Regions from separate parts of the Azoarcus sp. Soil_N_20 genome, predicted to be linked through region 1. Evidence: predicted binding sites of a transcription regulator. Region 1 holds the regulator's gene; the other holds the start of a gene.
What was found. The regulator FliA, encoded in region 1, starts transcription of late flagellar genes. The targets are predictions, from matches to a motif close to CTAAAGTTNNNNNNNNNNNNGCCGNTA.
Positions count from the first base shown of each region.

Region 1 (4,210 bases):
CATGATCGAACGTCAGCTCGCCGGCTTCGCCTGGGGCGAGACCCGCCGCCATGCGCCGGCACGCGCCACCCTCGTCGGTGAACTGCTCGAGGCCGGATTCTCGGGCGCAACCGCACGCCAGCTGGCCGAAGCCATCCCCGAGGATGCAAGCCCCGAGCAGGCCCATGCGATCGTCCGCACCACCCTCGATCGCCAACTGCGAGCGCGCTCGACCGACGACGACATCATCGATCGCGGCGGCGTCTACGCACTGGTGGGCCCCACCGGGGTCGGCAAGACCACCACCACGGCCAAGCTGGCGGCGCGCTGCGTGGTGCGCCACGGTACCGGCAAGCTGGCGCTGATCACCACCGACGGCTACCGCATCGGCGCCCAGGAGCAGCTGCGCATCTACGGCCGCATTCTCGGGGTGCCGGTGTTTTCGGTGCGCGACGGCGCCGACCTGCGCCAGACGCTGACCGAACTGCGCGGCAAGCACATGGTGCTGATCGACACCATGGGCATGAGCCAGCGCGACCGCATGGTCGCCGAACAGGCCGCGATGCTGAACGGGGCCGGCAACGTGCGGCGTTTGTTGCTGCTCAACGCCACCTGCCGCGGCGACACCCTGGACGACGTGGTCCGTGCCTACGCCGGGCCCGATCTCGAAGGCTGCATCTTCACCAAGGTGGATGAGGCCGCATCGCTGGCGCCGGCCATCGACGTCGCGGTGCGCCGCGCGCTGGAAGTGTTCTACGTGACCAACGGACAGCGGGTGCCGGAAGACCTGCATCTGCCCAATCGCGCCTACCTGCTGCACCGTGCCTTGCGCGAGCAGCGCGGGGAGTCGCCGTGGCGGCTGCAGGGCGACGAAGTCGGGATGATGCTCGCCGCCGCGGGCCACGGAGCCTAGGATGAGGCCATCACGCCCACAGGATGCGCGAACGGTCGGCCCGGCACGGCGGGCCGGTCCGGCAGCCACGGCGCGGCGCGCCGTGAAACCGCTGTTTCACTGCCCCGAAGGGGCGCCGGCCTCCTTCGGGATGGCCCGCCAGGAGGTCTGACATGATCGACGGACGCGAGGACCAGGCCGCAGGCCTGCGGCGTTTGTTCCGCCATGCGCCGCCCACGGTGGTCGCACTCTATGCCACCGGCCGTCACCGCACCCAGAACGCCGTACGCGCGGCACACCGGATTGCCGGTCATGCGCAGCGTGTGCTGGTGCTCGACGAGGCCACCGGCGACGAGACCCTGGCCGAGGTGCTCGGCCTGCCGGCCGGGCCCGACCTGCTGCAGATGCTCGACGGGCGCATGACCCTGGCCGGTTTGCTGCAACCGGTGCCGGGCCTGCTCGGACGGGTGCCCGCCGCCGCCGCGGCGCTGGCGCTGCCCCTGCTCGACGACGCCCGCCGCGCCTGCCTGGTGGAGGCGCTGCGGGTGCTGCATCGCCATGCCGGATTCGTGCTGATCCATGCCGGGCAGAGCTCGGCGAGCGATCCGTCGCCTTTTGTCCATGCCGCACCGCGCCGTCTGCTGGTGGCCGAGGCCAGTGCGTCGGGGGCAACCGAGGCTTACCAGGTGATCAAGCAACTGGCGGCGGCCGGTGCCGGGTCGCTTCATGTGGCGGTGTCGCGCGCGCGCAATCGGAGCGATGCCGAGGCCTTCTTCACCAGTCTGCAGGGGCTGGTCCGCCGTCACGTGGGGGTGCCGCTGGCATGGCTGGGCGAGGTCGAACGCGACGATCTGGCTGGCGGCCTGTCCCAGTCCGGATCGATGTCGACCACCCGCGAACCCGAGGCTGCGTTCCTGCGCAGTCTGGCCCTTGGACCATCGGCAAGGCCGGGCGGCCGCGCACGCCACGGATGACGATCAGGTGCCCATGACCTATCCTGCTGGTAATGCCGGCGTCAGTGCGGGAAAATGGCCGTCCCCGAATGGCCCTTCGCCCGTTCCCGAGCGGGCGCGACAAAAGAAGATACAGGTTCAATGGATGTACGACGCTGACGGCCGACTCGATACCGATCATCTGGTAGTGTCCTATGCACCGCTGGTGAAGCGCATTGCCTATCAGCTGATGGCAAAGCTGCCCGCGAGTGTCGACGTCGACGACCTGATCCAGAATGGAATGATGGGCTTGCTCGATGCCATCAATCGTTTCGAGGAAGGGATGGGCGCACAGTTCGAGACCTATGCCGTGCAGCGCATCCGCGGCTCCATGCTCGACGGCCTGCGCGACAACGACTGGGTGCCGCGCAGCCTGCGGCGGGACATGCGCCGGATCGAAGCGGCGATTCATGCGCTCGAGCAGCAGAACGGTCGTGCGCCGACCGAAACCGAACTGGCCGCAGCGCTCGGCGTGTCGCTCGCCGAATACCAGCACATGCTGCAGGACGCGCGCGGACATCAGCTGGTCTATTTCGAAGACTTCGCGCTCGACGAAGGCAGCGATTACCTCGATCGTCATCTGGGTGCGCACGAAACCAATCCGCTCGACCTGCTCGAAAACGCCGATACCCGTGCCGGGCTGGTCCGGGCGATCGAGGCCCTGCCCGAGCGCGAGAAGATGATCATGGCGCTGTATTACGACGAAGAGCTGAACCTGCGTGAAATCGGCGAGGTGCTCGGGGTCACCGAATCCCGTGTGTGCCAGCTCCACAGCCAGGCGGTGGCACGACTGCGTTCGCAGGTCGTGGGCGCACGCCCGGCTGCCTCCGGTACCGGTGCCCGTCGCGGCAGGCCGCCCAAGAATCCGTCGCCCTCAGGGGCCTGAACCAGCCCGGGAAGCGCGCTCTTATGGATAGCATCAGCCTCGTCGGCATTACGCTCGGACTCGCGGCAATTCTCGTCGGGCAAGTGCTCGAAGGCGGCCACATTTCGTCGCTGCTCCAGCCGACCGCCTTTCTGATCGTGGTCGGCGGCACCGCCGGCGCGGTCATGCTGCAAAGCCCGCTGCGGGTGTTCGTCGACGGCCTGCGGATGGCGAAGTGGGTGTTCGTTCCGCCCCTGGTCGGCCACCGCGTGATCATCGAGCAGGTTGCCGGCTGGAGTTCGGTCGCACGCAAGGAAGGCCTGCTCATCCTCGAGGCGCAGATCGATGGACTGCCCGATCCGTTCATGCGTCGCGGCCTGCAGATGCTGGTCGACGGCGTGGAGCCGGGCCGCCTGCGCGAGGTGCTCGAAGTCGAGATCGATACCTGGGAAGGGCAGCTCAAGCAGAGCGCCAGGATCTGGGACGGTGCCGGTGGGTATGCGCCGACGATCGGCATTCTCGGGGCGGTGATGGGGCTGATCCACGTGATGGAGAATTTGTCCGATCCGTCCAAGCTCGGTGCCGGCATTGCCGTCGCCTTCGTCGCCACGATCTACGGCGTGGGACTGGCGAACCTGGTGTTCCTGCCGATCGGCAAGAAGCTCCACGCGCACATCGGCACCCTGGTCGCCCAGCGCGAGATGTTCGTCGACGGGCTGGTCGGCATCGCCAGTGGCGACAACCCGCGCATCATCGAGAGCCGCATGCAGGGCTACGTCGTCTGACCGAACGCAGGAGCCGGAATGTCGCGCCGACGCAGGAACGGAAATGATGCCGAGCACGAGAACCACGAACGCTGGCTCGTCTCCTATGCCGATTTCATCACCCTGCTGTTTGCCTTTTTTGTGGTGATGTACTCGCTGAGCTCGATCAATGAAGGCAAGTACCGGGTGCTGTCGGATTCGATCGTGCAGGCGTTTCGCAGCATCAACGTCAACGAGAGCGGTCAGCAGATCATTGTTCCGCCGGTGACGGTGGTGACGCCGTCGATCATGCCGCCGGCGGCCAGGCCGCAGACGCCATCGCCGGAAGAACTGAAGGCCGAGGAGCAACGCCAGCAGAACGCCCGCAAGATGCGCAGCATGGCAGACGAGATCCGCCAGGTGCTGCAGCCGCTTACCGAGAGCGGACAGGTGAGTGTGACCGAAGGGGCGTTCGGCATCACCGTCGAGATCAACGCGAGCGTACTGTTCGCGCCCGGCGAGGCGGTGCTCGGCGCGCCCGCGGTGACGGCTCTGCGCGCGGTTGCGGGCGTGATTGCGCTGGCGGCCTTTCCGGTGACGGTCGAGGGCCATACCGACAACATCCCGATCAACACCTTCCGCTTTCCGTCGAACTGGGAGCTGTCCGCCGTGCGGGCCTCGTCGGTGGTGCGTCTGTTCGTCGAGTCCGGTGTGGCGCCGGAGCGCCTTACTGCCGCCG
Region 1 covers NZ_JBDGKX010000015.1:53,581-57,790, reverse strand. The annotation lists gene flhF (flagellar biosynthesis GTPase FlhF) at 1-892, shown strand, start outside; gene AC3A35_RS22820 (MinD/ParA family ATP-binding protein) at 1,045-1,845, shown strand; gene AC3A35_RS22815 (RNA polymerase sigma factor FliA) at 1,970-2,749, shown strand; gene AC3A35_RS22810 (flagellar motor protein) at 2,773-3,513, shown strand; gene motD (flagellar motor protein MotD) at 3,532-4,210, shown strand, end outside.

Region 2 (4,210 bases), on a different contig from region 1:
GCGGGTGATCTTGTACGGCTGATGGAACGCAGCCAGCACCAGGGCGTGTTCGGGTAGCCCCAGGGCTGCGCGTGGCAAACGCGGGCCGATGACGCGATGACCGTCATTGGGCTGATAGCTGCCGGGAAGCCGCAATACCTTCTCGCTGTAGCCCGCCTCCGCTCCCGCCGGGATCACCACCTTGTCGCCGATGATGTAGTCCATCCACGACGCGCCCAGGGTACCGGGGTAGCCCAGCCACTGCATCTGCACCGGCGCCGGACGGTGGGCAAGGATTCCGCTGCGGTAACCCTGGGTCCAGCCTTTCAGGTCGATGGCGATATCCACGCCGTCGGCCTGCATGCGTTGCGCAGCGTCGAGGTCGGACAGGCCCGCCACCGGCACCCAGTCCGGAATCGCCCGCAACAGCCGGCGACGGTAATCGTCATCGGCCGGCGGACTGTAGTCGTAGGCGATAAGCTGAAAGCGCTTGCGATCCAGCACCTCCAACACGCCGGTGAGCAGATGGGCCGTGGCGTGGTCGCGAAAGTCGGAGGACAGGAGGCCGATACGCAGACGACCATCGTGGCGCGGCACAAGACGCGCCGGCAAAGCCGCACGGTCGGCGAACTGTGCGGCAAAGTGGCCGGCGATGCGGCGTTGCGCGGTCGCACCGGCACCGGGCGTCGTCAAATAGGCAAAGGGCGACGGACGATGGCCGATCGCCGCCGACAGGCTGCCGTCGTCCGCCAGTTGCCGGGCCAGTTCGTCCTCGAGCAGTTCGGCCCCTTGCCAGTCGAGTACCTGCCGGCAGGCATGCGCGCCCTGCAGCAGCCACTCGGGCCGCGGAGATCGCTTGAGCGCTTCGATGTAGGCCTCGCGGGCCGTTTCATGCGCTCCCAGGTCGCCGCACACGCAGCCGAGGTTGTAATAGGCGTCGACGCACTCGCCATCGCAGGCGAGTGCGCGCAGATACGCTGCCTTTGCCTCCTCCCAGGCGCCGGCGTCGCGCAGTGCGGTGCCGAGATTGTTGTGCGCCAGCGCCCACTGCGGCGCCAGCTCGGCGGCACGCTCGCCGGCCGCAATCGCATCGGCGAAACGGGCCCGTTGGCGCAGCACGACGCACAGATTGGACCAGCTGACGGCATCGTCCGGCGCCAGTCGTAACGCCAGGCGCAGCATGGCTTCGGCTTCGTCCTTGTCGGCTGCCGGATCGTCGAGCAGCAGCGCGCCCAGCATCCCCGCCGCGCCGGCATCGTCGGGCAGATGGTCCAGATTCAGGCGGCAAAATCGAATCGCCCGCGCGGGATCATTGAGTTCCAGCACCAGCTCCCGGCACAGGCGGGCCAGGTCGCCGTCGCCCGGGGCCGCTTCATACGCCCACCAGAACTCGTCGAGGGCCTCGGCCCGGCGCTGCTGTTGCAGCAGTACGCAGCCGAAGTTGTATCGCGGCGTCGCCGCATCCGGGGAAAGCGCGATCGCCTGCCGATGGACGTCCACGGATTCGGCGTCGCGGCCGATCGCCGCCAGTGCATTGCCCAGATTGGTCAGGGTTTGCGCATCCTCCGGCAACAGCCGGGCCGCCGCGCGCAGCGCGGCCACCGCCTCGGCGCTGCTGCCCAGCATGTGCAGCGCACTGCCGAGCAGCTTGTACGCCGGACCGAAGGCCGGAAGGCGCGCGCTCAGGTCTCGCGCGATGGCGACCGTGTCGCGGTAGCGCCCGGCGGCGAAATGGTTTGCCGCCACGCTCAAGGCCTCCCGGTCGCGTGTCGATAGAGCAATGGGACCAGCCATGAAGCACCTACCTCCGGGCATGAATGAAGTCCGCTTATGTTAACCGCGGGCGGCCCCCGTCGCGCGCCGGCCCATCGTCACCGAAGGGCCCATTGTTGCCGGGCCCGACCCGGCAAAAATTTCCTAAAGTTCGCCGCAAGCAGACCGTTAATGGATTCAAGAGCGCAGTACAACAGGATTCGCACACTGGCTCGCAACGAATACTCCGGCTCGCGCCGGCCCATTTTTGATACTTCTCTAACGGAGTAAGTCATGGCACAAGTCATCAACACCAACGTTCAGTCGCTCAATGCCCAGCGTAACCTGAACACTTCCGGCAGCTCACTGGCCACTTCGTTGCAGCGTCTGTCCTCCGGCCTGCGTATCAACAGCGCCAAGGACGACGCCGCCGGGCTTGCGATCTCGGAGCGTTTCACCGCCCAGATCCGCGGCCTCGACCAGGCTCGCCGCAATGCCAACGACGGCATCTCGCTGGCGCAAACCGCAGAAAGCGCGCTCCAGTCGTCCGGCGACATTCTGCAACGGATCCGCGAACTCGCGGTGCAATCGTCGAACGCCACCAACTCGGCGTCCGACCGTCAGGCCCTGAACGCCGAAGTCAACCAGTTGACCCAGGAACTTGACCGCGTCGCCAAGACGACCGAGTTCAACGGTCAGAAGTTGATGGACGGTTCCTTCACCACCGCGACCTTCCAGGTCGGTGCCAATGCCGGCCAGACCATCTCGGCGACCACCGCCAACTTTTCCACCAGCCAGTACGGCAACTATCGCATCGGCTCCGAAGTCGCTACCGACGCCGGTGCCAAGGGCGACCTGACGACCGGCAGCACCGCGTTCGCGATCGCCTCCAACGCCGCTGCAACAAGCCGCGTTGCCGGTGGCACGATCACCATCAACGGTGCGGTTGGCGCCGCCGCGGTCGCCATCACCGCCGGCGACTCGGCGAAGAAGGCAGCAGAACTGATCAACGGCGAAACCGGCACGACCGGCGTCTCGGCCTCGGCCAAGACGGAGATCGACGTGACCGCGCTGGCGGCCAACACGTCCTACAAGTTCGACGTAACCTCGGACAACAGCACAGCCGTCACGGTGTCCTTCACCGTCGGCGCCGCGGTCGACAAGGATGGCCTGGCCGCTGCCGTGAATGCGCTGAACGACGTCTCGGCCAAGACCGGCGTCACCGCCCGCGTCAATGACGACGGCGATGGCATCACCCTGCTCAACGCCTCGGGCGAGAACATCACCCTCGCCAACGCGGCGAGCGGCTCGGCCACGGCCACGATCGGCGGCACTTCCACCGCTGCAGGCGCAAGCGCGATCGGCACCGGCCAGATCGTGCTCGACTCCGAGAAGTCGTTCAGTGTCGAAGCCGCCAACGCCACCGACTTCCTCAACAACGTGGCCTCGGCCGGACAACTGCAGAAGGTGAGTGACCTCGATGTGAGTTCGGTCGATTCGGCCCAGCGCACCCTGGCCATGGTCGACTCCGCGCTTGCCGCAGTGAATGGCCAGCGTGCCAAGTTCGGCGCCCTGCAGTCGCGCTTCGAGAGCACCATCGCCAACCTGCAGACCACGTCGGAAAACATGTCGGCCTCCCGGTCGCGTATCCGTGACACCGACTTCGCCGCGGAAACCGCCAATCTGACCCGTGCGCAGATCCTGCAGCAGGCCGGTACCGCGATGCTGTCGCAGGCCAACGCGCTGCCGCAAAACGTGCTTTCGCTGCTCGGCTAAGCAGAGTAGCCTGAGGCAAAACACACGGCGCGGAGCTCGCAAGGGCCTCGCGCCGTAGCCCATGAGGGAGTCGAATCATGAGTATCCCTGTATTGAACAGTTCGCTGCCGGCGGTGATACCGACCGACCCACGTCCGACGGCTCCGGCGCAGGCACCGGGTGCAGAGTCGGTGCGGATTCAAGCCGCAGCCCGTACCGGCACGGTCGCTGCATCCGGGACCGGCAGGCCTGACGCACCCGCGTCCTTGCAGGATGTTCAACTGGCCATGGAAGAAGTGCGAAAAGCCATCACTCCAGTGGCACAGGATTTGCTTTTCTCGATAGACGAAGACACCGGAAAGACCATCGTCAAAGTGGTCGATGCCAGCACGGATGAAGTCATCCGACAGATTCCGTCCGAAGAGATCATCTCCATCGCCAAGGCGCTGGACAAGCTGCAGGGCCTGCTGCTCAAGCAAGAGGCCTGAGCAGCACCGAATCAAGGAGGTAGAACATCATGGCAACGATCACCACAGGCGGTTCGATACTCGATATCGAGTCCCTTGTCACCGGCCTGATGACCGTGGAAAGCCGTCCCCTGAGCCTGCTCGCCAGCAAGGAGGCCAGCTACCAGACCAAGCTCTCGGCGTTCGGGCAGATGAAAGCCGTGCTCTCCTCCTTGCAAACCGCCACCGATGCGCTGAAAAGTGCCGACAAGTTCTCG
Region 2 covers NZ_JBDGKX010000002.1:449,804-454,013, reverse strand. The annotation lists gene AC3A35_RS06625 (tetratricopeptide repeat protein) at 1-1,773, opposite strand, end outside; gene AC3A35_RS06620 (flagellin) at 2,026-3,507, shown strand; gene AC3A35_RS06615 (flagellar protein FlaG) at 3,585-3,974, shown strand; gene fliD (flagellar filament capping protein FliD) at 4,004-4,210, shown strand, end outside.
Region 2: AC3A35_RS06620 (flagellin) is a predicted target of FliA. The motif match lies at 1,897-1,923, and genes of this name have one in related genera.